2 regions of the Bradyrhizobium sp. CAR08 genome follow, and region 1 is predicted to be linked to the other one. Evidence: riboswitches for the same ligand, from Rfam matches in the RefSeq annotation. Region 1 holds a riboswitch; the other holds the start of a gene.
The links. Region 1 has a riboswitch for S-adenosylmethionine ahead of ACIPUD_RS22260 (O-succinylhomoserine sulfhydrylase). Riboswitches for the same ligand answer to the same signal wherever they lie in the genome.
Positions count from the first base shown of each region.

Region 2: another riboswitch for S-adenosylmethionine. It lies ahead of metX (homoserine O-acetyltransferase MetX); the one in region 1 lies ahead of ACIPUD_RS22260 (O-succinylhomoserine sulfhydrylase).

Region 1 is NZ_JBIXJX010000010.1:218,248-234,148, forward strand. Features, by position in the region: gene ACIPUD_RS22240 (MATE family efflux transporter) at 1-204, opposite strand, end outside; gene ACIPUD_RS22245 (hypothetical protein) at 368-1,417, opposite strand; gene ACIPUD_RS22250 (PAS domain-containing protein) at 1,522-1,950, opposite strand; gene ACIPUD_RS22255 (2'-deoxycytidine 5'-triphosphate deaminase) at 2,128-3,264, opposite strand; SAM riboswitch at 3,345-3,424, shown strand; gene ACIPUD_RS22260 (O-succinylhomoserine sulfhydrylase) at 3,495-4,691, shown strand; gene ACIPUD_RS22265 (SGNH/GDSL hydrolase family protein) at 4,806-5,798, opposite strand; gene ACIPUD_RS22270 (SGNH/GDSL hydrolase family protein) at 5,811-6,590, opposite strand; gene ACIPUD_RS22275 (OpgC domain-containing protein) at 6,590-7,855, opposite strand; gene apaG (Co2+/Mg2+ efflux protein ApaG) at 8,060-8,452, shown strand; gene ACIPUD_RS22285 (Hsp33 family molecular chaperone) at 8,514-9,533, opposite strand; gene argF (ornithine carbamoyltransferase) at 9,698-10,633, opposite strand; gene ACIPUD_RS22295 (aspartate aminotransferase family protein) at 10,633-11,835, opposite strand; gene ACIPUD_RS22300 (GcrA family cell cycle regulator) at 12,291-12,803, shown strand; gene phoB (phosphate regulon transcriptional regulator PhoB) at 13,051-13,758, opposite strand; gene phoU (phosphate signaling complex protein PhoU) at 13,781-14,497, opposite strand; gene pstB (phosphate ABC transporter ATP-binding protein PstB) at 14,508-15,329, opposite strand; gene pstA (phosphate ABC transporter permease PstA) at 15,326-15,901, opposite strand, start outside.
Region 2 is NZ_JBIXJX010000005.1:129,167-145,067, reverse strand. Features, by position in the region: gene clpB (ATP-dependent chaperone ClpB) at 1-1,659, opposite strand, end outside; gene ACIPUD_RS13065 (MOSC domain-containing protein) at 1,917-2,705, shown strand; gene ACIPUD_RS13060 (TIGR02594 family protein) at 2,818-3,633, opposite strand; gene ACIPUD_RS13055 (alpha/beta fold hydrolase) at 3,833-4,696, shown strand; gene metW (methionine biosynthesis protein MetW) at 4,748-5,410, opposite strand; gene metX (homoserine O-acetyltransferase MetX) at 5,423-6,625, opposite strand; SAM riboswitch at 6,716-6,795, opposite strand; gene ACIPUD_RS13040 (chorismate mutase) at 7,000-7,848, shown strand; gene hisC (histidinol-phosphate transaminase) at 7,883-8,977, shown strand; gene ACIPUD_RS13030 (prephenate/arogenate dehydrogenase family protein) at 8,974-9,912, shown strand; gene ACIPUD_RS13025 (hypothetical protein) at 10,027-11,595, opposite strand; gene ACIPUD_RS13020 (hypothetical protein) at 11,895-12,122, opposite strand; gene ACIPUD_RS13015 (GDSL-type esterase/lipase family protein) at 12,313-13,656, opposite strand; gene ACIPUD_RS13010 (DUF2125 domain-containing protein) at 13,898-15,082, opposite strand; gene ACIPUD_RS13005 (gamma-glutamylcyclotransferase) at 15,193-15,804, shown strand; gene ACIPUD_RS13000 (lysophospholipid acyltransferase family protein) at 15,801-15,901, opposite strand, start outside.

The DNA.
Region 1 (15,901 bases):
CGCTTCCACGCCGAGCCGTCCGATATAGGAGGTCTCCGCAATTACCGTGCAAGTGCCGGCTGAGAGCGCGACCACGTTGGGCCAGGCCAGCCCGAGCAGCGTGCGCAGGATCGGCCCGTCCATCAGCGCGCTCCTCACGGGGCGCGGAGGCGGCGGCAGCGGACGCTCTTGTTCATCGACCGGGATTTCGGCGATGTCTGACATGTCCTCTCCGGGCAAAGCGCCATTTCCGGCGCAGCAATGCTTGGGTGTGCCAATGAATTGGTTCGCGCCCAGGGCGCAACAAGAGGCTTGTTAGCACGACGCGCAGCGATTCCTCCTGCGCTAGGTGCAGGCGTGCCCTGCGGCAGCGCGGTGACGCCGTCGTTTACCAGATGCGCCAGAGCAATGGCGGACGGCCGCTCGGTGTCGCGGACAGGTGCACGCCGATGTGCCGGCCGCACCCGGCCGCAAGCCCCTCGAACAACCCCGCCAGCACCTTGGCGCAAGCGGGGTGGTTATCGGCGACGTCTTCCATCAACCTCCAGCTCTGCTGACGGATTTCGAACGTGCCCTCGGATTGCGTCGTCTCAGCCGCATCGTCCTGCGCGACAAACAGCGCTTTGAGGAACGTCGCGAATTCGCTCGCACCGCCGCGACCCATCGACAGCGCCGCAGCGACCTCATCGAAATATTGCATCCCGATCAGCTTGCCCGTGAGGTGCAGAAGATAGCCCGCATCCTCCGGACCGAACAGCTGCACCATCACGGGCGCGGCGGTGCGCACATATTCCATGGCGTAGTTGCGATAGGCTTTTTCCAGTCTCGGCCTTGGCCAGCTTGCGACCGGCAACGCCGGAGCCGCGGCTGCATCGAACAGCGGGGCTTCGAGGTGCCGCGCGAACACGAGGCGCTGGTCGAGCTCGAGGGGCTGGTCATGTTGATAATAGTAGCCTTCGAGCCCGTCCTGGCCGTCGACGCTCTGCTTGGTGCAGACGAACCCCAATCTGGTATCGCCGAGCGCCACGCCGTTGTTGGCGTGCCAGCCGCGCAGCATCGCGCGCGAGACTTCGCCCGGCACGCCGCAGATGGCAGTGCCTTTCCAGATCCAGCGCGGCGGCGGATAGCGGATCCAGGCTTTGCGGTCGCTCTCATACATGTATTCGACGTGCACGCCGCCGATCCAGTTCGAGAGATAGTGATATTGCGCGGCTGCCACGGCGGGCGGCAGATGGCTCAGCCCGAGCTTCTCCAGCCCCGGCAGGAAGCGCTCCTGCTGCTGGCGGCGGAACACGCGAAAGACGAACTCCGCAGCATCTGCCGTGCCGCGACGCGTGACCACGGTGAGGATCAGACCGGTGAAGTAGGCGTGATAGAGATCGGCAACCGCGCGCCAGCGTTTCCATTGAGCTTCCTGCGCGGGGTCTGGTGCGGTCATGTTCGCTCCCGATCGTTGTTCTGATCGAGTGTGTCACTGCATCCGGTGACGGACAAGTTGAGCCGCACGCAGGGAGCCCTGCACGCCGGCGCGCCAATTCCGCATCACGAATTTTGCGCAGGCTTAGTTTGCGAGGCTTTGGCGGCACGCTCGCGCTCGACGCGCTCGGTGACGTCGCGTGCCATCGCCACCGATCCTTGCACCACTCCAGCGGCGTCCCGCACCAGCGCAAAGGTCATCTCGATGTAGAGCTTGCGTCCGTCCTTGTGCAGCGCGCGGGTCAGTGTCGGCTTGCCCGCAAGCTTCATCGCGCCGCTGGCAAGCGCGGCCTCAAAACCTTTCCAGTGCGCGGCGCGCAGATGTTCGGGAATGATCAGGTCGAGATTCTGGCCCAGCGCTTCGTCCGCCGAGAAGCCGAACAGTGCGGACGATGCGCGGTTCCAGCGCATGATCGTGCCGGAGCGATCCGAATAGATCAGCGCGTCGGCGACGTCGTCGAGGATTCTTGCGTCGAGTTCGGATTGATCTGTCATTTCGCCACCTCGGACGTAGCCCGGATTCACTTCCCATCTTGACACAGATTCGGTGTCATCGCCCGACTTGATCGGGCGATCCAGTATTCCAGAGGCGGATGTGATCGAACCAATAGGCTACGGCGTACTGGATGCCCCGGTCAAGCCGAGGCATGACAGCGGAAGGTGAGGCTATCCCTACACCCGGAAATGCTTGCTCAGCTTCAGGCCCTGCGCCTGGTAGTTCGAGCCGATGCGCTGGCCGTACATGGCGTCGGGGCGGGCCAGCATCTTCTCGTAGACGAGGCGGCCGACGATCTGGCCGTGCTCGAGGATGAACGGCACCTCGCGCGAGCGCACTTCGAGCACGGCGCGCGACCCCAACCCGCCGGCGCCGGCATAGCCAAAGCCGGGATCGAAGAATCCGGCGTAGTGCACGCGGAACTCACCGACCAGCGGATCGAATGGCACCATCTCCGCGGCGTAATCGGGCGGCACCTGCACCGCCTCTTTCGACGCGAGGATATAGAACTCGCCGGGATCGAGGATCAGGCTGCCGTCGGGACGGGCCGAGATCGGCTCCCAGAAGTCCTCGACGGAATAGCCGGCGCGGCGATCGACGTCGATGACGCCGGTGTGGCGCTTGGCGCGGTAGCCGACGAAGCCGCCGCTCTTCTCGCCGGAGAGATCAACAGAGACGGCGACGCCGCCGGTGAGGTCGGCATCGTCGATATCGACGAGACGCTCGGTCGCGTGCAGCGCCTCGAGGTCGTCGATGTTGAGGATGGCATCGCCGGTGCGGAAGCGCACCTGGCTCAGGCGCGAGCCCTCGCTGACCAGCACCGGAAACGTCTTCGGGCTGATCTCGGCATAGAGCGGGCCGTGATAGCCGGCACCGATCATGTCGAAGCGGCGGGTGCCGTCGGCGATCACGCGGGTGAAGACGTCGAGCCGGCCGGTCGAGCTCTTCGGGTTGGCGGCCGCGACGATTTCCGGCGGCAGCGCGAGGCTTTCAAGCAGCGGCACGATGTAGACGCAGTTGGTCTCCAGCACCGCGCCGTCGGCGAGGCTGAACTCGTGCAGCTTCAACTCGTCGATGCGCTCGGCGACCGTGGCGCCGGGACCGGGCAGGAAGCTGGCGCGAACGCGATAGGCGATATCGCCAAGACGCAAATCGAGGCTCGCCGGCTGGATCTGGCTTTCGACGAAGTCGTAAGCGGGCAGGATGAGACCGCCCTCCGCCATCGCCGCGATCATGCGGTCGGGCAGGATACCATTGGCGTCGGCGGCGACCGTGAACGTCAACCCGGGGTCCTCATCAGGGATCAAACACATCCCGACATGCGGGAAATATGAGCGTTTTACGGCTATCCGATGGACGTCTTGACGGAAAGGGCATTGCGGAATATGAGCATGACTTATCCCGTGGTGATTTGAGCCGGCCGGCTTGCAGCCACGTTAAATAAGTCGCTAAACAGGCCGGGGACCTCTGTGATCCCGGCCCGTGGAGATATTCCAGGCCGGTTTTTTTGTGACCATTCTCGATGGTCACTTCAGGAGGTCCTATGTCGAAGTCCCCGGCGCCAACCGCCCACTACCGTCCCGAAACTCGCCTGGTTCATTCCGGCACCTTACGCTCGCAATATGGCGAGACGTCGGAGTCGCTGTTCCTGACCCAGGGCTACGTCTACAACAGCGCTGAGGAGTGCGAGGCGCGGTTCAAGGGCGAGGACCCCGGCTTCATCTATTCACGCTACTCCAATCCGACCATCTCGATGTTCGAGCGCCGCATGATCGAGCTCGAAGGCGCCGAAGCGGCACGTTCGGCCGCGACCGGCATGGCCGCGGTGACGACCGCGATCCTGGCGCCGCTCAAGGCCGGCGATCACGTCGTGGCCTCGCGCGCGCTGTTCGGCTCGTGTCTCTACGTCGTGCAGGATTTACTGCCGCGCTACGGCATCGAGACCACGCTGGTCGACGGCCTCGATCTCGACCAGTGGCAGCGCGCCATGAAGCCGAACACCAAGACGTTCTTCCTGGAGAGCCCGACCAATCCGACGCTCGACGTGCTCGACATTCCCGGCATTGCCGAGATCGCGCATAGTGGCGGCGCGCGGCTCGTCGTCGACAACGTGTTCGCCACCCCGATCTGGCAGAGCCCGCTCGCGCTCGGCGCCGACGTCGTGGTCTATTCCGCGACCAAGCACATCGACGGCCAGGGCCGCTGTCTCGGCGGCATCATCCTGTCCTCGGAAGCGTTCATCGCCGAGCACATCCACAATTTCATGCGCCAGACCGGCCCGTCGATCTCGCCGTTCAACGCCTGGGTCCTGCTCAAGGGGCTGGAGACGCTCGCCGTGCGCGTGCGCGCGCAGACCGAGACGGCGGCGCGCATCGCGGACGTGCTGGCGAGCCATCCGAAGATTTCGCGGCTGGTGTTTCCCGGCCGCGCCGATCATCCGCAGGCTGCATTGGTGAAGAAGCAGATGCGCGGCGGCTCGACGCTGGTCGGCCTCGAGGTCAAGGGCGGCAAGCAGGAGGCGTTCCGCGTGCTCAACGAGCTCAAGCTCGCCAAGATCTCGAACAATCTCGGCGACGCCAAGAGCCTCGTCACCCATCCCGCGACCACGACGCATCAGCGTTTGAAGCCGGAGGACCGCGCCGCGCTCGGCATCAGCGAAGGATTCATCCGCTTCTCGGCAGGCCTCGAGCACGCGGACGATCTGATCGAGGATCTGACCGCGGCGCTGGAGAAGGCGTAGCCACGCATTCGACATCGTAGGGTGGGCAAAGCAAGCGTGCCACCATTCACGATCACAGTGCCGCTGGATGGTGGGCACGGCGCGAAGAGCGCGCCTTTGCCCACCCTGCAGCAGCTACATCGGCCGATAGGTCCGCACGTCCGCGGGCACGTTCACGCCGAGCTTGATCTGGCCGACGGAGCGGATGATGTCGTCGCCGAGGAGCTGGGCGAAGCAGGCATAGCCCCAATCGTTCATGTGCAGTCCGTCCGCGATCACGAAACTCTCGACCGGAAGGGATTGCTTCTCGTGCCAGTCGCGCATCACCTCGAAGCGCGGGAAGATACCGACGTGACGGAGCTCGGCGACCTTGCCGAGCAGCTTCACCATCTTGCCGGCGCTCTCGGCGCGCTGGTTGACCGCGGGCGAATATTGCGGATCGACCAGCACGATGTCGGTGCCGCCGGTGGCCTGGATGCGAGCGATGCCGTCCTCGACCAGTTTGGCGGTCTCGCCAGGATCGAGATTGCGCAGCACGGCATTGGTGCCGACCTGCCAGATCACCAGATCCGGATGCACGTCGATCACCTCTTTCTGGAGACGCTTCATCATCTCGGGCGCATCCTCGCCGCCGACGCCGGCATTGACGACGGTGATGTCGGCGGTCGGATAGTGCCGGTGCAGCTGCGCGGCAAGGCGATTGGGATAGTTGAACTCCGGCGAGCTCGCGCCGAATCCCGCGGTCGACGACGAGCCGAACGCGACGATGACGACGGGCTGGCCGGCGACGAGCTTGCCCGCGACATGCGGCAGCGAGCCCATCGCCTTCGAGCCGCCCTTCGGCGACAGGCAGGGCACGCGGCTAAAGATGTCGCCGGCGGATTTCGCGACCTGCTTCACCTTGTCGATGGCGCGCGCCGTGATGCCGCGCTGGTCGGGGGACGTCGCTGCGACGGTGGTCTGGGACGGTGAAGCGGGAGCCGGATCAGCCGACTGCTGCGGGGCCGGTGTTGCCTGCGCGGCCTGCGTCTGCGCGTGGGACTGCGAGGCCGGACTCAGCAACAGCAGCACCGCTGCTGCGGGCACAGCCAGCCATGCCGTCAGGCAAAAAGGGCGGAGAGAACTCATTAACGCTAGACCTCAATTTTGCTGCTGGGCCGGCTCCAGATGGGCAGCGTCGATCAGGAACTGTGCCAACGCCCGGCCAAGGCAATCATGGACCTGCTTCGCCAACTCGGGGCCGCGCGACGGGCTGAATAGGTCGAACTGGCCCTGATCATTCCACTGCCGCATGATCGCGAACCGATCGAACAGCGGAATATCGTGCTCCTGCGCCACCACCCGCATATTGTCGAGGTATGGCGGCACCGAGATCATGGTTTCGGTACGCGGACTGTATTGCAAATTCATCAAGACGACGTCAGCCCCTGCCTTTTGCAACGCAACAACCCCTTCGGTCACCGCGCCACGAAAATCATCGGGATCGATGGCTCGGATAGCATCGACAGTCCCGGTCTGCCAGATGACCAAAGTAGGCGTTTTTGCTTCCATCAGCTTAACGAAGCTGGCAGCCGCCTCCTCGGCCGTTTTCTTGCTCTGTATTTCTACGGAGACGTGCACAATCTCGGACGGCGGCAGCTTGTCCTTCAGGATGGCCTGCATCCGCGCCGGATAAGAGGCGTCCTCGGAAGCCGGAATCGTGGTCGAGCGACTGCCGATGACCAGGATTTCGAGCGGCTTGCCGGCCTTCACGGCATCGGCGACCTTGGGAAGCTGGCTTTCGCTGGTGAGCAGATAGGACGGCACTTCACAGGCTGCGGGCGCGGCTGAAGCAGCCGGCGCAGCATCGTCCGCGCGCGCCGGAGGCGCGGCGAGACCACCGCACAGCAGGATCAGGCTCAGGAAAACCTTCGCCTTCATCAGCCCCCTCCCGCCATATCGGCGCTGCCGACGGCGCTTTTGGTTTTCGAACCGCTCTTGTCAGCCACCCGCTTGTACCACGAAATCAGCCAGGCCATGGCCCACATGATCAGGATTCCGGAGAGACTTATTAGCGCATGCATGACCGGGCCGCCCGAGACTTCGGCCAGGATGAAATGGCCGGCAAAGGCGAGGAAGACGCCGAGACAGAATATCTCCAGGGAATGCGAGCCGCACAGGATCAGCGGCCGCAGCCAGGGCGATTTCAGGCCCGGCCAGTCCCGGGGCAGGACGCGCACGGTGAGCGCGGCCAGCGCCAGGAAATGCGTGAAGCGCAGCACGTCAAGGTCGGCCTTGTCGATCGGATACATCCACTGCTCGAGCCGCTTCGGCATGAAGTGGGAGAGCTGCGGCACATACCAGGTCAGCGTCACGTAGAATGCCGCAACCAGATAGGCGATCGCGATCCACATCGTCACCCGCGAAGCCAGAATGTGCGACATGCGTCGGGCACCCCCGAGCGCGCACCATGCCCCGAACACGAACAGCAATTGCCAGGCGAAGGGATTGAAGGCCCAGAAGCCGTTCGGATAGGCCGACAGATAGAGGTCGTATTCCCAGGTCACCGCGTAGAGCGCGACCGAGAGGCCGAGCGTCACGTCAGGGCGCCACTTCATCAGCCACAGGATCAAGGGCAGCGCCAGCATCAGCACGATGTAGAGCGGCAGCACGTCCATGTTGACCGGACGGAAGCGCAGCAGCAGCGCCTGCACGATCGTGACGTCGGGCTGCTTGAGGAAATCCATGATGCCCATCTCTTCGGTGTAGAGCGGGTTCTCGAACCTGGTCGCGACGTAGGAGATTTCGGCAAGGAAGATCGTGAACAGGAAGACGTGGGCGACATAGATCTGCCAGACGCGCCGCAGGATGCGCGCGGTGGCGACGACGATGCCGGACTCCAGCATCGCCCGACCGTAGACGAAGGCGGCGGTATAGCCGGAGATGAAGATGAAGATCTCGGTGGCGTCGCTGAAGCCGTAATTGCGGATCGTGAACCAGGTCAGAAGGCTCGGCGGCAAATGGTCGATGAAGATCAGCCACAGCGCAAGGCCGCGGAATAGGTCGAGCCGGAGCTCGCGCTCGCCGATGGCGGGCAGCGAAATGGCCGGCGCGGCCGCGCGCCGCTTCGCTCCCGCGGATTTGACCTCCACAGGTTTAGCGGTTCCCGCGATCGTCGATCCCGTCACTTGGTCGGCAATGGTCATCGGGGGCCTAAAAACCCTTCCGCAAATCGCGACGTGGCAAGGAGTGTACCGGTCCGGCCGTCATCTCGCAAAGCGACCGGATCACAAGCAAGTACATTTGCAAGCCCATTTGGACGTGTACTTCCCTGCGAATTCTGGCGGGACGATGTCGCCAAGGCGTCTCCGGCGTTTGGTTCCGGAGCGGTTTTCGGTATGATGGCAATCATGTACCGCGCCGTGACCCGCCAGATCGAAGTGACCGTCGAGCCGAACTTTGTTCCGGAGCAGTCGTCGGCCGACCGCTCCCGTTATTTCTGGGCCTACACCGTCGTCATCACCAATTCCGGCGACGAGACCGTGCAGCTCAAGACGCGGCACTGGATCATCACCGATGCCACCGGCCGGCAGCAGGAGGTGAAGGGCGAGGGCGTCGTCGGCGAGCAGCCGACGCTCGCGCCTGGCGAACGCTTCGAATACACCTCGGGCGTGCCGCTCACGACCGCCTCGGGCTTCATGACCGGCCGCTACCAGATGGTCAGCGCGACCGGCGAACGCTTCGAGATCGACGTGCCCACGTTCTCGCTGGACAGCCCGGACAACAAGCGGGTGTTGAATTAGGGCAGGAGATGGTGGGCGCGCTCCGCTTTGGCCGACCCTATCGCACCTGCAGGCTAACGCCTTACGCGTCTTCCACGCCTGCTTCATCCGGCGTGAACTCGTACACCGAGCTGCAGAACTCGCAGGTCACGACGACCTTGTCGTCCTTGACCATCGCGGCACGGTCGTCAGACGAAAAGCTCTTTAGCATCGATGCCACCGCATCGCGCGAGCAGGAGCATTGCGCCTTCAAGGGCAGCGGATTGAACACGCGCACGCCGCGCTCGTGGAACAGGCGGTAGAGCAGCCGCTCCCCGGACAGCTCCGGATCGATCAGCTCAACGTCTTCGACGGTCTCGATCAGCGAGCGTGCCTCGACCCAGGCATCGTCTTCAGCGACGGCGTGCACTTCGACGCCTTCGGGCGCATCGCCGGGATGCAGATCGGCCTGCCGCGCACGCTCGGGCGCCTTCGGCAGGAACTGCATCAGCATGCCGCCAGCACGCCAGCGATGCTTGCCGCCGTCGTTCGAACGCCATTCCTCGCCGACAGCGAGACGCACGCGTGTCGGGATCTGCTCGGAGCGCAGGAAATATTCGTGAGCGGCGTCTTCGAGGCTGCCGCCGTCGAGCGCGACCAGGCCCTGGTAGCGGCTCATGTCGGGGCCTTGGTCGATGGTCATGGCGAGATGACCGTGGCCCAGCAGCGCGCCGGAATGCGTGCCAGTATCTTTGGCCTCGCCGAGGCGCGCGGCGTCGTAGCGCGCATAGGCGCGCAGGCGATCCGGCGCCTGATAGTCCACGACCAGGAACGACACCGGACCGTCGGTCTGGGCCTGGAGAATGAAGCGGCCCTCGAACTTCAGCGAGGAGCCAAGCAGCGTGGTCAGCACGATGGCCTCGCCGAGCAGCTTGCCGACCGGCGCGGGATAATCGTGCTTGGTCAGGATTTCGTCGAGCGCCGGACCAAGCCGCACCAGCCGACCGCGCACATCGAGCGCGTCGACCTCGTAAGGCAGCACGGCGTCATCGATCGGAACCGCGGATGGCGCGCGAACCGGGCCTTCAGGCCCGGTTTTCATATCAGGGGATTGGGAAACCATGGCGCTTTATCTGGGGTCGGAAGGCGGAATTGGAAGGGGGTGAGGGCTGGGGTCCGGAATGCAGAACGGATCGTACGCAAGCAGGGCAAATTCAGCGTCGTCCTGGCGAAAGCCAGGACGACGATGAAGACCTACTTCGCCGGCACGGCGGATACCGGCCCGGATTACTTCACCGCGTCGAAGCACCAGGCCAGAATGCCCTTCTGCGCGTGCAGGCGGTTTTCGGCCTCGTCGAACACGACGGATTGTGGACCGTCGATCACCTCGTCGGTGACCTCCTCGCCCCGATGGGCGGGCAGGCAGTGCATGAACAGCGCATCCGGCTTGGCAAGCGACATCAGCTGCGCATTGACCTGATAGGGCTTGAGCACGTTGTGGCGGTGCTCGCCTTCCTTGTCGCCCATCGACACCCAGGTGTCGGTCACGACACAATCGGCGCCGCGCACGGCGGCTTCGGCATCCGTGCCGAGCATGATCGGCGCGCCCGTCGCCTTGATGAAGTCGCGCATCGCCTTTTTCGGCGCGAGCTCCGGAGGCGTCGCGACATTGAGCTGGAACTTGAAGCGCTCGGCGGCGTGCGCCCAGGAGGCGAGCACGTTGTTGTCGTCGCCGGTCCAGGCCACGGTCTTGCCCTCGATCGGGCCGCGATGTTCCTCGTAGGTCATGAGGTCCGCCATCACCTGGCAGGGATGCGAGCGGCGCGTCAGGCCGTTGATGACGGGCACGGTGGCGTTTGCCGCAAGCTCCAGCAGCGCATCGTGATTGAGAATGCGGATCATGATGGCGTCGACATAGCGCGACAGCACGCGCGCGGTGTCGGCGATGGTCTCGCCGCGGCCGAGCTGCATTTCGGCGCCGGTGAGCATGATGGGCTCGCCGCCGAGCTGGCGCATGGCGACGTCGAAAGACACCCGCGTCCGCGTCGAGGGGCGCTCGAAGATCATCGCCAGGGTCTTGCCTTCGAGCGGCCTGACCGGCTGATGCGCCTTCTGCTTCGCCTTCATCGCGGAGGACGCAGCGAGCATGCGCTTGAGCTCCGACAGCGGCAGCTCGTTGATATCGAGGAAGTGCTTCGGTGTTTTATCGGGCGACTTGCTCATCAGCTTGCCGCCCGCTTGTTGCCGGACAACGCGGTGCAGGCGCGCTCGAGCCGCCCGACGCTGTCCTCGATCTCGGCTTCGGTGACGATCAAAGGCGGCAGGAAACGCACGACATTGTCGCCGGCACCGACGGTGAGCAGCTTTTGGTCGCGCAAGGCTGCAACGAGATCGCCGGAGGGCACCACGGCCTTGATGCCGATCAGGAGGCCCTCGCCGCGCACTTCGCTGACGACATCGCCGTGTCGGTCGATCACGGAGGCGAGCTTCTGCTTGAGCAGCAGCGACATCCTCTGCACGTGGTCGAAGAAGCCGGGCTTGAGCATGACGTCGAGCACGGCGTTCGCAGCCGCGATCGCGAGCGGATTGCCCCCGAAGGTCGAGCCGTGCGAGCCCGGCGTCATGCCGGACGCCGCTTCCGCGGTCGCAAGGCAGGCGCCGATCGGGAAGCCGCCGCCGAGCGCCTTGGCCAGCGACATCACGTCGGGTTCGACGCCAAGGCGGCGGTACGCGAACAGATCGCCGGTGCGGCCCATGCCGGTCTGCACCTCGTCGAAGGCGAGCAACAGACCCTTCTCGTCGCAGAGCTGGCGCAACGCCCTCAGGAAGGCGGGCGTTGCCGAACGCACACCGCCCTCGCCCTGGATCGGCTCGATCAGGATGCCGGCGGTCTGCGGACCGATTGCCTTTTTCACGGCATCGAGATCGCCATGCGCAACCTGGTCGAAGCCCTCCATCGGAGGGCCGAAACCTTCGAGATATTTTGCCGATCCCGTTGCGGCCAGCGTCGCCAGCGTGCGGCCATGGAAGGCGCCTTCGAAGGTGATCATGCGATAGCGGTCGGGATGACCCTTTGCGGCGTGATAACGGCGCACGACCTTGATCACGCATTCCAGCGCTTCGGCGCCGGAATTGCAGAAGAACACGAAATCCGCGAAACTTTCATTGCACAGGCGCGCGGCGAGCTTTTCGCCGTCCGGGCTCTGGAACAGATTCGACATGTGCCAGAGCTTGGTGGCCTGCTCCTGCAACGCCGCGACCAGCGCCGGATGGGCATGGCCGAGCGCATTCACCGCCACCCCGGAGGTGAAATCGAGATAGCGCTCGCCATTGGTCGCGATCAGCCAGCAGCCTTCGCCACGCTCGAAACCAAGGTCGGACCTGGCGAAAACGGGGAGCAAATGCGGCGCTGCGCTGTTAGTCATGATGGTCACTTGAATGTTGCGGACGGAGTGAGCGTGCATTGCGCAACGCACCATCGACCGGCCCGGAAAACGAAACGTGCCGCCTCTTGAGGGCGGCACGTGCGACTATCTTAGGCCTGGTGAAACGGGTGTCAATGCCGCCCGGAAAGCCTCGCGAAACGCTGAATCCGTAGTCTTGCGGTGCCGATTTTGCGGGATTTGGCCACGGAACATGTGGAAGCGAGTCGGCGGACTCTTGCGCGGGAGTCACGCCATATTGTAGCGTTTGGATTGTCAGATACGACATCTCGTGCAGTGGTTCTGATCTTTAAGTCCTTATGTACCGGCGTAAACGTTCGGGCGTTCAAGACGCGCCCGGCGAGCCTTAAGGGATTCTGGCGGCACGGGTTTTTGAAGGCTTAGGCATTCGCTGCGAGGCCCCAGGATGGCTGGCGCGCAGCGAGGGAAAGGGTGCAATGACGGTTTTGACCTGGTCCGATGATCGCGTCGAGCAGCTGAAAAAGCTCTGGGAGGCCGGACTTTCGGCCAGCCAGATCGCGGCGGAGCTCGGCAATGTGACCCGCAATGCCGTGATCGGCAAAGTGCACAGGCTCGGCCTTTCGGGCCGCGCCAAGAGCCCATCATCGGCAGCGCCGCGGCCGCGCAAGGCGCGCCCCGCGCAGCACATGATGCGGGTGAGCCGCCCGATCTCGCGCGGCAACACCGCGCTGGCGCAGGCCTTCGAGGTGGAGGCTGAGCCGGATCCGGTCACCTATGACAACGTGGTGCCGATGAGCCAGCGGCTGTCGCTGCTGGAATTGAACGAGGCGACCTGCCACTGGCCGGTCGGCGATCCCTCGAGCCCGGACTTCTTCTTCTGCGGTGGAAGGGCGCTGTCCGGACTGCCCTATTGCGCCCAGCACTCGCGCGTTGCGTACCAGCCGGCGTCGGATCGGCGCCGCGCACCGGTGAAGCCGGGTCCGCGGTAATCACGGCAAGTCGTCGCGCGAAGACGATTCAACAATTTCAGCGTCGTCCCGGCCTAGTGCGCAATTGCGCACGGGGGGCCGGGACCCATACTCCGAGCACGCAATAATCGTGCGGAAGGGGTCACTCCGAGTCTTCGCCAAACCACGTTCGGTGGTTATGGGCCCGGATCAGCGCTCGCTTCGCTCGCTTGTCCGGGACGACGGCTGAGAATGCAGGGACAACTCGCCAACAAACAAGCCTGCAACCCTACACCTGCTCCGCCTTGGCAAACCGATCATCCAGCGCGTAGCCGGCGCCGCGGACGGTGCGGATCGGGTCCTGCTCGCGGCCGAGATTGAGCAGCTTGCGCAGGCGGCCGATATGCACGTCGACGGTGCGCTCGTCGATATAGATGTCGCGACCCCAGACGCTGTCGAGCAGTTGCTCGCGCGAGAACACGCGCCCCGGATGCTCCAGGAAGAACTCCAGCAGGCGATATTCGGTCGGACCGAGATCGATCGGCCGGCCCGAGCGCGCCACGCGGCGCTTGTCGCGGTCGAGCTCGATGTCGCCAAAAGCAAGCACCGTCGCGAGCCGCTCCGGGCTTGCGCGCCGCAGCAGGCCTTTCACGCGCGCCAGCAGCTCCGGCACCGAGAACGGCTTGACGATGTAATCGTCGGCGCCGGTCGCAAGACCCCGCACCCGCTCGCTCTCCTCGCCGCGCGCGGTGAGCATGATGATCGGGAGCTGCTTGGTCTCGGGACGGGTGCGAAGCCGCCGGCACAATTCGATGCCTGACAGGCCCGGCAGCATCCAGTCGAGCACGATCAGATCGGGGATGTGCTCCTTGAGGCGGGTGTCGGCGTCGTCGCCGCGCATCACCGTCTCGACGTCATAGCCGTCGCCTTCGAGGTTGTAGCGGAGAAGCTCGGTCAGGGCTTCCTCGTCCTCAACCACCATAATGCGTGCGCCCATCGGGTCGTCGCTCCCTAAGTCTTCAGGTGTTCGGTACCGTGTTGGCGAAGGTCGTCATGTCGCCCTTCGGCCGCTTGTCGGTGATGGCCTGGCCCTCGATCATGTAGAACACGGTCTCGGCGATGTTGGTGGCGTGGTCGCCGATCCGCTCGATGTTCTTGGCGCAGAACATCAGATGGATGCAGAACGAGATGTTGCGCGGATCCTCCATCATGTAGGTGAGGAGCTCGCGGAACAGCGAGGTGCAGATGGCGTCGACCTCCTCGTCGCCCTTCCAGACCGCCATCGCCGCCGGCAGATCATGCGCGGCATAGGCGTCCAGCACCGACTTGACCTGCTGCTGCACGAGGTCGGTCATGTGCTCGAGGCCGCGGAACAGCTTGAGCGGATGGAAGTCCGTCTCCAGCGCCGCGACGCGCTTGCCCATGTTCTTGGCGAGGTCGCCGATGCGCTCGAGATCGGTCGCGACGCGCATGGCGCCGACGATCTCGCGCAGATCGACCGCCATCGGCTGGCGGCGGGCGATGGTGAGCACCGCACGCTCCTCGATGCGCTTCTGCAGCGCGTCGAGCTCGGTGTCGATGGCGACGACGCGCTGGCCGAGCGGGACGTCGCGGCGGATCAGCGCGTCGACGGACTCGACGATCATGCGCTCGGCGATGCCGCCCATCTCGGCGACCAGGCGAGTGAGTTCCTGGAGGTCGGTGTCGAAAGCCTTTGCGGTATGTTCAGAACCCATGTCGCGTCTCCTAGCCGAACCGGCCGGTGATGTAATCCTGCGTGCGCCGATCTGACGGCGACGTGAAGATCTTGCTGGTGTCGTCGAACTCTATCAGCTCGCCGAGATACATGAAGGCGGTCTTGTCGGAGACGCGCGCCGCCTGTTGCATGTTGTGGGTGACGATAGCGATCGTGTAATCCTCGGACAGCTCCTGGATCAGCTCCTCGACCTTGGCGGTCGAGATCGGGTCGAGCGCCGAACAGGGTTCGTCGAACAGGATCACCTCGGGCCGCACCGCGACGGTGCGGGCGATGCAGAGGCGCTGCTGCTGGCCGCCGGAGAGCGACAGGCCGGAGGCGTTGAGCTTGTCCTTGACCTCGTTCCACAGCGCGCCGCCGCGCAGCGCCTTCTCGACGCGGCCGTCCATCTCGGACTTCGAGATCTTCTCATAGAGACGGATGCCGAACGCGATGTTCTCGTAGATCGTCATCGGGAACGGCGTCGGCTTCTGGAACACCATGCCGACGCGGGCGCGCAGCAAATTGAGGTCCAGCCTGGGGTCGAGGATGTTGGTCTGATCGAGCATCAGCTGACCGGTGGCGCGCTGGCCGGGATAGAGGTCGTACATCCGGTTGAAGATGCGCAGCAGGGTCGACTTGCCGCAGCCCGACGGTCCGATGAACGCCGTAACGCGGTTGGCGCCGAGCGTCAGGTTGATGTTCTTCAGCGCATGGTGCTCGCCGTAATAGAAGTTCAGGTTACGCACGGTCACCTTCGGGGGCGCCTCGGGCAGCACCGCCGCGTGCGGCAGTCCACCGGACGCGCTCATCGACACGGAAAGATCACTCATTTTGCGGTCCTCTCGGCGCCAAGGATGCGCGCGAAAATATTAAGGGCAAGAACGGTCAGGGTGATGAGCAGCGCCCCGCTCCAGGCCAACTGCTTCCAATAGGCATAGGGGCTCTGCACGAAGTTGTTGATGGTCACAGGCAGGTTCGCCATCGTCTTGTTCAGGCCGAGGCTGAAGAACTGGTTCGATAGCGCGGTGAACAGCAGCGGCGCGGTTTCACCGGCGACGCGAGCGGTCGCGAGCAGCACGCCGGTGATGAGACCCGATCGGGCAGCCCGATAAGCGATCCGCTTGATCACCAGCGAACGCGGCAGGCCGAGCGCCGAGGCCGCCTCGCGCAACGCGTTCGGCACCAGCAGCAGCATGTCCTCGGTCGTGCGCAGCACCACCGGGATCACGATGACCGCGAGGGCGAGCGAGCCTGCGATCGCCGAGAAGCCGCGCATCGGCACCACCACGGCGCCGTAGATGAACAGGCCGATGATGATCGAGGGCGCCGAGAGCAGGATGTCGTTGATGAAGCGGATCACCGAGGTCAGCCGGTCGTTGCGGCCGTATTCGGCGAGATAGGT
Region 2 (15,901 bases), on a different contig from region 1:
GAGCATCTTGTCGACGGGCACGCCGGTCCAGCGCGAGACCACCTGCGCGATGTGGTTGGCGGTGACCGCCTCCTCCATCATCTCGCCGGAGTTCTCCTTGGCCTCGATCTCCGCAAGCTGCTTTTCCAATTCGGGGATCCGGCCATAGGCCAGCTCGCCGGCCTTTTGGAATTCACCGCGCCGTTGTGCGTTGGCAAGTTCAACCCGCAAGCCGTCGAGCTCGGCCTTCAGTTTCTGAGCGTCGGAGAGCTTGTTCTTCTCCGCGCTCCAGCGTGCGGTGAGCGCCGCGGACTTCTCCTCGAGATCGGCCAGCTCCTTCTCCAGCGTCTGCAGGCGGCTCTTCGACCCGGCATCGCTTTCTTTCTTCAACGCTTCCTGTTCGATCTTCAGCCGGATGATTTCCCGATCCATCGAATCCAGCTCTTCCGGCTTGGAATCGACCTGCATCTTGAGCCGCGCGGCCGCCTCGTCCATGAGGTCGATGGCCTTGTCCGGCAGGAAGCGGTCGGTGATGTAGCGGTTGGACAGGGTCGTGGCGGCGACCAGCGCGGAATCGGTGATCCGCACGCCGTGGTGCTGCTCGTATTTGTCCTTCAGCCCGCGCAGAATGGAGATCGTATCCTCGACCGAGGGCTCGCTGACGAAGATCGGCTGGAAACGCCGCGCCAGCGCCGCGTCCTTTTCGACGTGCTTCTGGTACTCGTCGAGCGTGGTGGCGCCGATGCAGTGCAGCTCGCCGCGGGCGAGCGCAGGCTTGAGCAGGTTGGACGCGTCCATCGCGCCATCGCCCTTACCAGCGCCGATCAGCGTGTGCATCTCGTCGATGAACAGGACGAAATTACCATCGCTCCCGGTCACCTCCTGCAGCACGGCCTTCAGCCGCTCCTCGAACTCGCCGCGATATTTTGCACCTGCAATCAGCGAGCCGAGGTCGAGCGACAGCAGCTTCTTGTCCTTCAGGCTCTCCGGCACGTCACCGTTGACGATGCGCAGCGCCAAGCCCTCGGCGATGGCGGTCTTGCCGACGCCGGGTTCGCCGATCAGGACGGGATTGTTCTTGGTCCGGCGCGACAGCACCTGGATCGTGCGGCGGATCTCCTCGTCGCGGCCGATGACCGGGTCGAGCTTGCCGTCGCGCGCCGCCTGAGTGAGGTCGCGGGCATATTTCTTCAGCGCGTCATACGCGTTCTCGGCCGTGGCGGAGTCCGCCGTTCGGCCCTTGCGCAGCGCTTCGATCGCCGCGTTGAGGTTTTGCGGGGTGACGCCGCCCTTGGCCAGGATCGCGCCCGCCTCGCTGGTCTTCTCCAGCGCCAGGCCGAGCAGCAGCCGCTCGACGGTGACAAAGCTGTCGCCGGCCTTCTCGCCAGCCTTTTCGGCGGCGTCGAAGGTGCGCGCGAGTTCGGGCGCCAGATAGATCTGGCCGGCTCCGCCGCCAGAGACCTTCGGCACCTTGTTCAGGGCGTCCTCGGTCGCCTTCAGGATTGCGCGGGAATTGCCGCCGGCGCGGTCGATCAGGCCGGCAGCGAGGCCTTCATTGTCGTCCAGCAGCACCTTCAGGACGTGCAGGGTCGAAAACTGCTGGTGCCCTTCGCGCACCGCAAGCGACTGCGCGGACTGGACGAAGCCTCTGGAGCGTTCGGTATATTTTTCGATGTTCATTTCGTGGTCTTTCCCTCGGCCTGCCCCTGGAGCCCTCAAAGGCACTCCAAACGGCATCTTCATTGGGTTTCCGATTACCGCATTGACGTTTCTCAACCGGCAACGGTCGTTATCAGCCGGCGCTGGCGCCGGCCTGACCCAGATGTGGGAAGCGAGGCCTCGGACCGGAAGAGGCGAGTTCACAATTTCGTGCGCGGATCCGCCCGCTTGGCGCCGGTGGGCCGAATCCCCTAAGTAGCGGCATGACACCCAGCGCAATGACAATCAGCCAGACCGCCGAGATCACCGGGCTCTACCGCTACCCGATCAAGGGCCTGACGCCGGAGGCCCTGCCCCGCGTCTCCCTGCGAGCCGGCCAGACCCTGCCCGCCGACCGCCGCTACGCCATCGAGAACGGCCCGAGCGGCTTCGATCCGGAAGCACCGCAGTGGAAGCCGAAGATCCAGTTCCTGATGCTGGCGCGGAATGAGCGGCTAGCTTCGCTCGACAGCCGGTTCGAGGACGCGACCAATTGCCTGACCATCCGCAAGGACGGCCAGATCGTCGCCAGCGGCGATCTCGAGACCGCCGCCGGGCGCGCCGCCATCGAGGACTATTTCAGGGAAAATTTTCAGCCGGAGCTGAAGGGCCCGCCCAAGATCCTGTCCGGCCGCGACCACAGCTTTTCAGACGTCGCCCGCAAGGTCGTGTCCATCATCAATCTCGACAGCGTCCGCGCGCTCGAGACCATGCTCGGCGGCGCCGCCGTCCACCCGCTACGCTTCCGCGCCAATCTCTACGTGAAGGGCTGGCCGGCCTGGTCCGAGCTCGACCTCGTCGGCCAGACGCTCGCGATCGGACAGGCCCGGCTGCAAGTGGTCAAGCGCATCAAGCGCTGCCCGGCCACCAATGTCGACCCTGATACCGCCAAGCGCGATCTCGAAATCCCCGCCACGCTCTCGAGCAATCTCGGCCACATGGACTGCGGCATCTATGCCGAGGTGATCGCTGAAGGCGACATCGGCGTGGGCGACGCGGTTGCATTGGAACAGCCGAAGCTGGTGTGACGCTGCGCGCTGGCCCCGCTCCGCCATTGCGAGCGAAGCGAAGCAATCCAGGAATGCGCCCGCGGAGACAGTCTGGATTGCTTCGTCGCTTCGCTCCTCGCAATGACGGCCGTCAGTTCGGCATCACATACGCATAGATCCGGCCGCGCGAGACCGGTGCTTCGCGAACGCGGTTGCCGTTGTTGCCGGAGATCATGATCGGATTGCCCTGCGCGTCGACACCGGTGATGATGCCGACATGACCGCCCCGGCCACCACGCGACATCACTGCGATGGCGCCGACCTGCGGACCGGACACGCGCGTGCCGTAATGCGCGAACGAATTCGCCATGTCGGAGCCGGTGCCACGATGACCGGTCTTTTCGAGCACCATGTTCATGAAGCGCGCGCACCACAGGCTACCGCGACCGGTCGGATTGCCGCCGACATAGCGGCGTGCCTCGGACACGAGGCCCGACCCACCGCCGAAGCCGCCGCCGCTCGTCGCGCTATTGGCCATGCCGCCGTCATTCGCGTTAGTGGCTATCCCACCTCCACGCCTCATAATTCGACGGCTGGCGCGCGTGGTCATCTCACCGCTGGTAACCATTCCAGCGTTGCCGCTCATGGCCATTCCACCACTGCCGCTCATAGCCATTCCAGCGCTGCCGCTTATGGCGATGCCGCCGCTATTGGCGTTCGGATCATAGCTGGCGAAGGTGTTGCCGAAGCCGTTCGCCTGCAATTGCGCCGCGCCGCGCTCGAAGCGCGAGCCGCGTGCATGCCGGTAATGATGATGTCTGCTGGCGTGATGCGCGTAAGCGTGCCGCTCTGCGCTATGACGATGAGGTCGTGCTGACGCCGGAGAAGTGAAGGCGGCGAACGCCGCGAAGAAAACAGCCAGCGCAACGACACAGCGCGACAGGCGAGACGCAAACAACTCGAACATTCTTCATCCTTCGTTGACACCCCACTTCCCCGTCGGCCCGTGCGGTGGCCGACATCCGCGGGCTGTATCAGTATCCTGATGTGGCGAGAACAAGACGCGGCCCCTAAGAATCTGGACGATGATTAATAAGTGCTACCATCGTATGCGCTGACCGCAGGACGGCATTCCAAAGCCGCAGCCACCTCAGGGAGAAAACCGGATGCCTCACGCCCTCACGAAGGACAATTGTCGACTCTATTTCGAAGAAGCGGGCACGGGCACGCCGATTATTTTTCTGCACGAATTCGCGGCCGACTACACCAATTGGGAGCCGCAGATGCGCTACTTCTCGCGCGGCCATCGCTGCATCACCTATTCCGCACGCGGCTACACGCCATCGGACGTGCCTGATGGCGAGGTCTACGGCTACACGCATTTCTACACCGATGCGCTCGCGGTGCTCGATCATCTGAAGATCGATCGCGCGCACTTCGTCGGCCTCTCGATGGGCGCCTATTCGTCGCTCCAGATCGGGCTCAACGCGCCCCAACGTGCGCTGTCGATGACGCTCGCCGGCGTCGGCTCGGGCTCGGAGATCGAGAACCTCGACGCTTGGCGCCAGCAGTGCCGCGCCAACGCGGAGCAATTCGAGATGCTCGGCTCAGCCGAAGTCGCAAAAGTCACGCGCGAGGCGCCGAGCCGGATTCCCTTCCTGGTGAAGGACCCGCGCGGTCACGCCGATTTTTATGCCGCCCTGGCGCGGCACGACGCCAAGGGATCAGCGCGGACGATGCGCGGCTTCCAGGCCGGCCGTCCCTCGATCTTTACGATGACGGACGCGATCAGAGCGGCCACGACGCCGGCACTCATCATCTGCGGCGACGAGGACGATCCGTGCGTGGGCGCAAGCCTGTTCCTGAAGAAGCATCTGCCGGCGGCAGGGCTCGCCATGTTTCCAAAGTCCGGCCACGTCCTCAATCTCGAAGAGCCAGCGCTGTTCAACGAAACGGTGGAACGGTTCGTCACGCTGGTGGAAGCGGGAAGATGGCCGGTGCGCGACCCGAGGTCACTGGCGGCGCATTAGCGCGAAGGCGTCACCAGGTACTGGGTCGCGTAGATGGGGTAACGGGCCGGCCTACTTCCTGCCGCCCCGCGTCAGCAGAAACACGCCCTGCTCGCCGAACAGATTCCACACCCACCAGGGCATCCGCAGCCGCAGCGGACGGCCGTAGAGGTCGAGCGCCTCGGCACGTTCCATCTTGACGTCGATCGCGTCGCAGAGCTCGACGAAATCCTTGATGGTGCAGAAATGGATGTTGGCGGTGTCATACCAGCTTGCCGGCAGGTTCTCCGTGCGCGGCATGTGGCCGCCGATCAGGAGCTGGAGCCGCATCTTCCAGAAGCCGAAATTCGGGAACGACACGATGGCGCGGCGGCCGATGCGCAGCAAATTCTCCAGCACCACTTTCGGCTGCCGCGTCGCCTGCAACGTCTGCGACAGGATCACGTAGTCGAAGGCGTCATCCGGATAATTCACGAGGTCGGTGTCGGCATCGCCCTGCACCACCGCAAGACCCTTGGCGACGCAGCGGTTGACGCCCTCGCGCGACAGCTCGATGCCGCGGCCGTCGACGCCGCGGGTTTCCAGCAGTTGGAGCAGGTCGCCCTCGCCGCAGCCGACGTCGAGCACCTTCGAGCCCGGCTTGACCATGTTGGCCACCAGCACATGGTCCGCGCGAAAATCACCGGGCTGCCCGGTCGCAAGGCCGCCCAGCGGCAACGCTTCCTGTACAGACATGACTAGCCGTCCTTAAGCATTATTGGCGGTGAGCCCGCGCGCCTTGCCTGCCGATTGCAGGAAGGCGCGGGAGATATCAAGGAATTCGGGCACGTCGAGCAGGAAGGCGTCGTGACCGCGATCGGTCTCGATTTCGGCGAACGACACCCGCGCGCTCGACGCATTCAGCGCGTGCACCAGCGCGCGCGATTCCGAGGTCGGGAACAGCCAGTCGCTGGTGAAGGAGACCACGCAGAAGCGGGTCTGGATTCCCGCGAACGCCTTCGCCAGCACACCGCCGTGGTCGGCGGCGATGTCGAAATAGTCCATCGCGCGGGTCAGATAGAGATAGGAGTTGGCGTCGAAGCGCTCGACGAAGGACGAGCCCTGGTAGCGCAGATAGGACTCAACCTGGAAGTCGGCGTCAAAAGAGAAAGTCGGCAGCTCGCGGTCCTGCATGCGCCGCCCGAATTTTCGATGCAGCGCGGCGTCGGAGAGATAGGTGATGTGCGCCGCCATCCGGGCGACAGCGAGGCCACGATGCGGATGGATGCCTCGATCGGCATAGCCGCCATGGTGCCAGTCGGGGTCGGCCATCACCGCCTGGCGGCCAAGCTCGTGGAACGCGATGTTCTGCGCCGAGTGTCGTGTCGAGCAGGCAATCGCCAGCGCGGAGAACACGCGACTCGGATACGCCGCAGTCCATTGCAGCACTTGCATGCCGCCCATCGAGCCGCCGACGACCGCGAACAGCGTGTCGATGCCGAGCCGGTCGATCAGCATCGCCTGCGCGCGCACCATGTCGGGGATGGTGATGACGGGGAAATCGAGCCCCCAAACCTTGCCGGTCGCGGGATTGATCGAGGCCGGGCCGGTCGAGCCCATGCAGCCGCCGATCACGTTGGAGCAGATGATAAAATATTCGTTGGGATCGAGCGGCCGGCCGGGGCCGACCAAGGTCTCCCACCAGCCGGGCTTGCCGGTGACAGGGTGCACGTTGGCGACGTGCTGGTCGCCGGTCAGCGCATGGCAGATCAGGATCGCGTTGGAGCGATCGGCATTCAGCTCGCCGTAGGTCTGGTAGGCGATCTGGAACGGGCTGAGATCGACCCCGCAGTCGAGCCGCAGCGGCTGCTCCGAGCCGAACTGCGCGACGTGCGAACTCGGATGATCCACCTCGTGCGACCGCTCGTCGGCGGTGATCGCGGGACTCGGAATGGACTGGACGCCAACCATCTGACCATCGACCTCGTTTGCGATCGTAGAAGTGACCGCATTGACATCAGGCCATGAAAAACCCGGCCTGAACGATAGGTTCGGCCGGGATCGAAAGCGTCCCCGGCCTGTTTAGCGAGTTTTTTAACGTGGCTGCAAGCCGGCCGGCTCAAATGACCACGGAACGGGTAAAAACTACCGTCTTGGACGGTTTTCGTCAAGTCACGGCCCGGATCAGCCAAATTCGCCTGTCGCGCCACGGGCGGAAAGGGCCCGATTTCTCTTTGCATTTCTCTTTGCTTTCGCAGCCCCGACTGCCTAATCAGGATATCCATCACAGCGGTGACGGCTCGACTGATCCGCATTGGAACGCCTCTCAGCAGCACCTGTCAGACATGTCCCAACGTCCGCCCGCGCCACCATCACTCCAGGAATTGCGTAAGGAGATCGACGCGATCGACGAAGGCATGCATCGCCTGCTGATGCAACGCGGCGACATCATCGACCGCCTGATCCAGGTGAAGCAGACCCAGGAGGTCGGCTCGGCGTTCCGCCCGGCACGCGAGGCCTCCATGATGCGCGACCTCGTGCAGCGTCATCGCGGCATCCTGCCGCTCGACACGGTCGAGAGCATCTGGCGCGTCATCATCGCGACCTTCACCTATGTCCAGGCCCCGTTCTCGGTCCACGCCGACATCTCGGCGAGCGAGCCGGCCATGCGCGATTCCGCGCGATTCCATTTCGGCTTCACCGTGCCTTACGTCGCGCATTTCAGCGCGCAGGCGGCGGTCGAGGCCGTCGCGAAGTCCAAGGGCGATCTGGCGCTGGTCTCGGCGACCTCGAGCCGCACGCCGTGGTGGCTGTCGCTGGAAGAAGCTGGCGCGCCAAAGATCATCGCGCGGCTGCCCTTCGTCGAGCGCGCCGACCATCCGGCGGCGTTGCCCGTGTTCGCGGTCTCGCGCGTCGCCGACAGCGCGCTGGTGACGGAGGTCGAGACCTTCAGCGTAGGCGTCTCTGGGTGGAATGCGGAGGTCGCGCGCGCCCTGTCGCCGCTCGCCGAGATCGTGGCGGTGCCCGACACCGCCTTCGACGGCGCCGCGCTGCTGGTCTCGGTCACCGCGACAAGCAGCATCGACAAGATCAAGGCTGCCCTGATCGAAGCGGGGGCCTCGGTGCGCTCCACGGCCCTCGTCGGCAGCCACGCAACGCGCTATACGGTGCCCCCGACCGGGTCGAAATCGTAAGTCGCGAACCGCTTAAGCCAGTCCGGAGTTGAAGATGTCCCGCCCCGTGCCGAATCCCGGCATTCTCGATATTGCGCCCTATACGCCCGGCAAGACCCCGGTGGCAGAGCCCGGCCGCAAGGTGTTCAAGCTCTCGGCCAACGAGACGCCGTTCGGGCCCTCGCCGAAGGCGCGCGAGGCGTTCAAGCAGGTGGCGGATCATCTGGAAGACTATCCGGAAGGAACCTCGCGCGTGCTGCGCGAAGCAATCGGGCGCACCTTCGGGCTCGATCCCAACCGCATCATCTGCGGCGCCGGCTCGGACGAGATCCTCAACCTGCTCGCCCACACCTATCTCAGCCACGGTGACGAGGCGATCTCGACCACGCACGGCTTTCTAGTCTATCCGATCGCGACCATGGCGGTCGGCGCGAAGAATGTCATCGCGGCCGAGAAGAACCTCACCTGCGATGTCGACGCCATCCTCAAGGCGGTGACGCCGAAGACAAAGCTGGTCTGGCTCGCCAACCCCAACAATCCGACCGGCACCTATGTGCCGTTCGACGAGGTCAAGCGCCTGCGCGCCGGCCTGCCCTCGCACGTGCTGCTGGTGCTGGACGCAGCCTATTGCGACTACGTCTCGCGCAACGATTACGAGATGGGGATCGAGCTGGTCGCGACCACCGAAAACACGGTGGTGACCCACACCTTCTCCAAGATCCATGGTCTTGCGGCGCTGCGCATCGGCTGGATGTTCGGCCCCGAGCACATCATCGACGCGGTCAACCGCATCCGGGGTCCCTTCAACGTGTCGACGCCGGCCATGTACGCCGCCGTTGCCGCGATCGAGGACACAGCGCACCAGGCCATGTCGAAGCAGTTCACCGAGACCTGGCGCAACTGGCTCGCCGAGGAGATCGGCAAGCTCGGGCTGAAGGTGACGCCGAGCGTCGCCAATTTCGTGCTGATCCACTTCCCGACCGAGGGCAAGACCTCGGACGCAGCCGACGCCTTCCTCACCAAGCGCGGGCTGGTGCTGCGCGGCTTGAAGAACTACGGCCTGCCGCATTCGCTGCGCATGACCATCGGCACCGAGGAGGCCAACCGCCTCGTCGTCGAGGGCCTGCGCGACTTCATGGCCGGACGATGAGCGCGACCCCGCACTTCCAGCGCGTCGCGCTGATCGGCTTCGGCCTGATCGGGGGCTCGATCGCACGCGCCGCGAAGCTCCAGGGCCTGGCTTCCGAGATCGTCACCACCGCGCGCTCGGAGAAGACGCGCGCACGCGTGATGGAGCTCGGCATCGTCGATCAGGTCGTCGCGACCAATGCGGAAGCCGTGAAGGACGCCGATCTCGTCATCCTCTGCATTCCCGTCGGCGCCTGCGGCCCGGTGGCGCAGGAGATCTCCGCGCATCTCAAACCCGGCGCGATCATCTCCGACGTCGGCTCGGTCAAGGGCGCCATCGTCAGGGATATGGCGCCGCACCTGCCGGAAGGCGTCCATTTCGTGCCGGCGCATCCCGTCGCAGGCACCGAGCATTCGGGTCCCGATTCCGGCTTCGCCGAGCTCTTCATCAACCGCTGGTGCATCCTCACCCCGCCGGAGGGCGTTGATGCGGCTGCCACCGATCGCCTGCGCGCGTTCTGGGCGGCGATGGGTGCCAAGGTCGAGATCATGACGCCGGATCATCATGATCTCGTGCTCGCGATCACCAGCCATCTGCCGCATCTGATCGCCTACACCATCGTCGGCACCGCCGACGAGCTGGCGCAGGTGACGGAGTCAGAGGTCATCAAGTTCTCCGCCGGCGGCTTTCGCGACTTCACGCGCATCGCCGCCTCCGATCCGACGATGTGGCGCGACGTCTTCCTCGCCAACAAGGAAGCCGTGCTGGAGATGCTCGGCACCTTCACTGAGGATCTGGCAAAGCTCACCCGCGCGATCCGCCGCGGCGATGGCGAGGCGCTGTTCGACCACTTCACCCGCACCCGCGCCATCCGCCGCGGCATTGTCGAAATCGGCCAGGATTCGGCCGCGCCCGATTTCGGCCGGCCGCATGCGCAGCTCGGCAACAAGCCGTAGCACCGAAGTGGCCCGGATGGAGCGCAAGCGTAATCCGGGACTTCCGTCGCTTGAGGCAGGATTCCCGGATCGCGCTTCGCTCCATCCGGGCTACGAGCCTGCGTGGCTCCGTGACTAGAATGGGTAGTACCGGATCTGCGTCATGACGACGTTGTCGTCGGTCTTCGGCGCGCCGCCGACGCCGGCGAACGCGAACCGTTGCGTGTAGGAATATTGCAGGCCGGCTTTGAGCGTCCCGAAATTGCCTTGGTAGATGGTGTCGTAGATCCCGGCCGTGATCTGCCGAACCTCCCTGGTGTTGCCGTTGCAGGTCGCGCCCGCCGAGTTTTCGGTGAAGCAGCCGGTGTTGTTGTAGAGCGGATTGCCGTAGCCGAACGGCACCGTTCCAACATTGGCGAAATTCGCCTTGGCCTTTTCGAGGCCTGCATAGGAGTAGACATCGAGGCTGGGAGTCGCGTGCCAGATCAGGCCGACGGCGGCCGCCGTGATCGTCAGCGGGAGGATGGTGCCGTCCTGCGCCACCGCCGCGTCGGGGAACGGTGTTGCCGTGAAGCGGCCCAGCACGCCGTGCGAGCCATAGAGCTGAAGATCGAGGGTTTTCGGAATCAGCTCGGCGAAGATGTGTCCACCAAAGCTTCCTGTGTCGTAGGTGTGGTTGGCGTTGTTGAAGCGGTCGGACAACTGGCGGTAGAGCGCCCACCCCTCGACATGCAACTTATAAGGCCCGAGCCTTGGGTCCCAGGCGGCCTTGACCGTGACGTCGGGCACCTGATTCAGGCTGACATTGTTGAGGTTGTTGAAGAAGCTGCCGCCGGGACCGGTCAGATTGACCTGAAGGTTCGGGTTCAGCACGCCCTGCGGTCCGATGGCGGGTGTGCCGACGGCCGGGACATTGCCGCCGAAGAACGCTGTCTGGGCATTCTCGACCGACGCAGCCAGCTTGAACTCTGGTCCGATGTCCTGCCAGACGCGCAGCCCGGGCTGCCGTGCCGCAAGAAATCCCGGAACGGATTCGAAGTCGATCACGCCGGGCGCATCGACGCCACGAGGATCGATGCCGGACTTGGTCGGCGCGTTCAGCGACCAGGATTGCCCGGCGAGGAAGTGAAGACCGAGATCGCTGCGGTCCAGTTCCAGGCTGAGCTGCCGCATGCGCGGATTGAACGAGTTGGTCGCAACCGAGCTCGCCGTCTGAGCCGCACCTTCGAAATCGATCTCGCCATAACCCGCGAGGTGCGTATCGGCATCGGCATTGCCCTCGGCCAGCACCGAGAACCTGCTCTGGCGTGCCGAGAAGCGCGTTTCCGGGATGTTGAAGTTGCGGCTCTGCTGATAGGGGATGAAGTTGTAGACTGAGCCGGTATCGGAAGCGAGATTGCGCGAGCGGTAGATGCCGGTGAGATCGACCCAGCCACCGAAGGTCAACGTCACGCCCTTGTAGCAGACCTTGCCGGCCGCACATGGATCGGCGGCGAGCGCCTTGTAACTTGCTGGTAACTGAACGGCCTTCGCCTGCGCTTCACCCTGTCGCGTCTTGCGCGCCTCGGAGTCCACGCGCTGCTGGAGCTCCTTCAGCTTCGCCTTCAGCGAGTGGATTTCAGTTGTGACATTGTCGTCGGCATGCGCCTGCCCTGAACAGGCAGCGAGAATACCCAGCATCAGTCCGCAATTGATGATCCGCACTTGAAGCTTCCTCCATTTGGGAAGCGGATTGGATTCCGCGCGCCATCTCCGGCGCATGCATGCTTCCCTGGTGTGGAGTGATTTGAATGCGGCTGCGGTTATTCGCGGCGCCGTGCATCTTCTGCATCACGTTTTCCTGACGATCCTGTTTGGAATATTTTCGTTGGCTGTCGATCCGCACGCGCGACTGTCGCGATTGTCCAAGGCAACTTTTCAAGGCCTCGTTCAAGGCAACGCGCATTGGGCCCGGCCGGGACATGACCGGGCCCAGTTCGCGACGGCCAAGTGGTGGATGGCGGCTATTTGCCCTTGGTCGCGCGCATCACCGTTGGGCTCGGTGATTTCGGCGAGGGGACGAAGGCCATCGTCTCTCGCGTCGTGGGATTCGAGACGTTGCGATCACCGTTCGGATACATCGAGGCGTATGCTGCCGGCTCCTGCGACTGCCATTGCCACTGCGCGAACGCGGGCGTCGCGAGCGTGGTCGAGATGGCGATACCGGCAATGAACAGCCTGGACTTGATCATGATATCTCTCCTGCCTGGGCGACCGCATCATCGTGCGGCCGACATGGAGAGAGAGCGGAGTTTGCGGCTCGGCATTCCCAGCCAGTCATCACGATCCGGCGAAGCGGCCGTGAGTTCAGCTCGTAACCCGCATGGAGGGAGTTACGACAGCTGAGGGCGATGAATGGGGAGAGGAGACTCTGAATCCATCCTACTGCTTCGCGCTACGACTAATCTTTCCCGGCTTGAACAGATCGAGGTCGATGGCCTGTCCCATCGCCAGATATCCGGTGCGGTTGGGATGAAGCTTGTCGCCGGCGCCACCAGTCGTGCTTTCGGGAACGAACTCCGGCTTGAGGCCACCCGAGGCCGGATCGAGCGTCGCCCGATCAAAATCGATTACACCGTCGAATGTCCCCGAGCTACGGATGAATGCGTTGAGCGCCTTGCGCTTGTCATCCTGCTCGGGAAAACCATGTGCCGCGCTGGTGCTACCCAATGCCGAAACGACGGTGGCGCCGATGATCCGGGCTTGCGGCCATTTCGCACGTAGCCTCGCGACGCCATCCTTCATCGCGGCGATGACTTGGTCGGCGGTAAAATTGCCGTTCTTGCTGAAATCGTTGATACCTTCCAGCCAGATCAGGCTCGATATGCCGGACAGCGACAGCACGTCACGCTCGAGCCGCTGGCCCGAAGCGGGGCCGCCCGCGTACGGTTTGTCGGGACCATATTCGGCCGGGCCTGCGATTTGGTTGCCACCGATGCCGCCATTCACTACGGCAACCTTGTTGCCGTAGACCGCCTTCAGGCGACGCGACAGCACGTTGGGCCAGCGATCGTCGCCATTCATGGTTGAGGCGGTCCCGTCGGTAATCGAATCCCCAAACGCCATGATGGCGAAGGCATCGGCAGGCGCAGTCATCTCGATCGCATCGAGGAAGAACCATGACGCAGTCGCATAGGGGAAGGAAGCCTCGTCTTCCAGGGCGCCCTTCGCGCCGGCGCCGGGCGCACTGACATAGGAGGTGGTCAGCGCTTTGGCGTGCCAGGTCATCGGGCCGCTCTGGCCGGCGACATGAAAACTGACCGCAAGCCGGCGGCCGGCGAGGTCATCGGGCCGCTTTGCAAACGGCAGCGCGATCGCATCGCTCCAGACCGAATTCCCCGGCGACACCGTAACGGAAGCCGTGCCGGCGAACGTAACCGGAATGTTGGAGCCGCGGATCAACGCGGCACTGCCCGACTGCAGGCCGACGTAAACGCCGTCAAACGTGACGGGTTTGGTGCCGAAGGCGTTGCTGAGCCGGATGCGGGCCTGACGGCCCCAGATATCCGGCCGCACGATCAGGCGAAAGGTCTGGTCCCGCGCACCGGCCGCAGGCTCGGGAAACGCGAATTTCTGTTCGGGCTGGGCTGACGGATTGCCGACGGGGTATGGGCCCTGAACCGCGCCCGTCCAGGACACCACCCAATGTTCGCTATCCTTTGCGGTTGCGGTCTGAAGCGAGGCAACGAGCAGCGATGCTGCCACGAGACAATTCAACGCGCGCATTGTTTCCCCGAACCCCAGATAATTTGGGCGCGGCCTTAGAGCCGTCAGTTGGTCTTCAATAGGGCGGCAGAACGCTACCTGTCCAGACGCACTGTCGCACTCCTCGCCCGACGCAGGAGAGGACCTCGCAGGTTGCGTCACCGGCGCCGACAAGAAGCTCTTCGCAGAAGCGATCTGTTCACAGTTTCGAACGCATCAGACGGACCGAGCTGTCCGCCCGGCAGGTTTATGAATTCACGACCTAATACAGCGGCGGGATCTGGCCGACCTTGACCGGGCCGAGCAGCACGGCGCCGTCGACGAACTTCAGCGGGAAGCTGCGAGCCTTCTTGCCTTCCAGCGTGCTCTCGGTGCCGATCGAATTGATGCCTGCGGCAACGCCTGCATTGGCGTTCTGCTTGATGACCTTGCCGAGGCCGGGAACGGCACGGTCGAGCGCACCGAACAGATTGTTGAGGTCCTGCGACTTCACGCCGGGCGCGACGCGATCGAGGGTCGCCTGCGGCACCCCCTCCTGCAGCATCTTCTCGATGCCGAGCGCGGGGATCACGCGCTCCAGGCCCGTCACGGTCATCTGCAATTCGCCATCGAGGCGGCCGTTTGCCGAGAGCCCGAGCGTGCCGGCCGCAACCGCGATCATCTCGCCCTGCTGGATGCGGGACTGCACGATCTCGATATGGCCGCCGGCGGCCTGGATCTCGCGGAAGCGCTGCGGCCACGGCTTTGGCGTGAGATCGGACAGTCCGGTGATCTTCGCCCGCGTGTCGGCCTCGAACGGCTCGGCGAGCAGCGGATGAACGCCCTGGACGCTGCCCTGCGCGATCTGGAGCACGGTCTCGATCACGGGATGATCGGACGGAGATCCATCCGCAAGGCGTCCATGCAGCTCGACCTGTTTTGCGCGCGCGAGCGGCACCTGCATGCTGCCGTCGACACGATTGACGGTCGGCTCCTCGAACACGATGGAAGCGCGCTCCGGCACGGCGGGCAGGCCGACCACACTGCTGCGACCCTTGCTCCAGTTCACCACGAAGGTGCTCTGCGTGACGCCGTCAGTGAGCGTCGCGGGTGCGGTAAATTCGGCGATGACGCGCTTGGGATCGTAGACTTGGGCGACGACCAGGATGTTGTCGAGCTTCGCCGTGAACGGCGTCTTGCTGGCGTTCTGCGACACCAGGGCGACGCTGGCGCCCGAACACCGGACCTCGAAGCGGAAGGGGAAGCCCGCGATCGAGCGCTTGGCGCAATCATAGACGCGGCCGGATTTGGCCTCCTGCGCGCGCCAGGCATCGGCGGCGATTTCGGCCTGCGACGCCGCATAGAACCAGAAGCAGCTCCACGCCACCGCGAGGATCAGGAGGATGACAGGGGCGATGAAAAGGCCCCAGCGGGAGCGCCGGCGTGCGGCAACGGTCATATCGGACATGCGGCGACCCTTTGACCCCTGATTTTGTCAAATGTAAGCGAGGTTGGCGTGCTCCGAAAGGCGGAGAATTCGCTTCGCTTGGGAGCGCGGTTCTGGTAGCCGTGCCCGAAATGTCGGAAATCACCCTCCCCTCCGTCACCACAGCCAAAGGCGACCTCTGGGTGTTCGGCTACGGCTCGCTGATGTGGCGGCCGGGTTTCGAATTCGAGGAGCGCGTCCCCGCGCGGCTGGTCGGCGAGCACCGCGCGCTCTGTGTCTATTCCTTCGTCCACCGTGGCACGCCGGAGAAGCCGGGTCTGGTGCTCGGCCTCGACCGCGGCGGCGCCTGCCGCGGCATCGCCTTCCGCGTCGCCGAAAAGAACCGCGCCGTCGTCGTCGCCTATCTGCGCGCGCGCGAGCAGGTGACGTCGGTCTATCGCGAAGTCATGCGCTCGGTGTGGCTGGAGAACGATGCGCGGCAGCGCGTCTCCGCGCTCGCCTATGTCGTCGACCGCGGCCATGTGCAATATGCCGGTCGGCTGTCGCTCACCGACCAGCATCGCCACGTGCTCCAGGGCCACGGCCAGTCCGGCGCCAACCGCGACTACGTGACTGCGACGGTGAAGGCGATCGAGGCCGAAGGCTTTCGCGATGCGCAGCTGCATCAGCTTGCCATGATGCTGCATGGTGATGCGCATTCTCCGCACGCGCCGGCTCCGGCGGACGATCGGGAAAACCGCTAGCTCTCCAACGGCGCATAGCTCGGCGCCGAGCCGATCAGCTGCTCCTGCTCCTTGCGGCCCGCTTCGACGAGGCGACCGGTCGCGTCTTCGATCACCG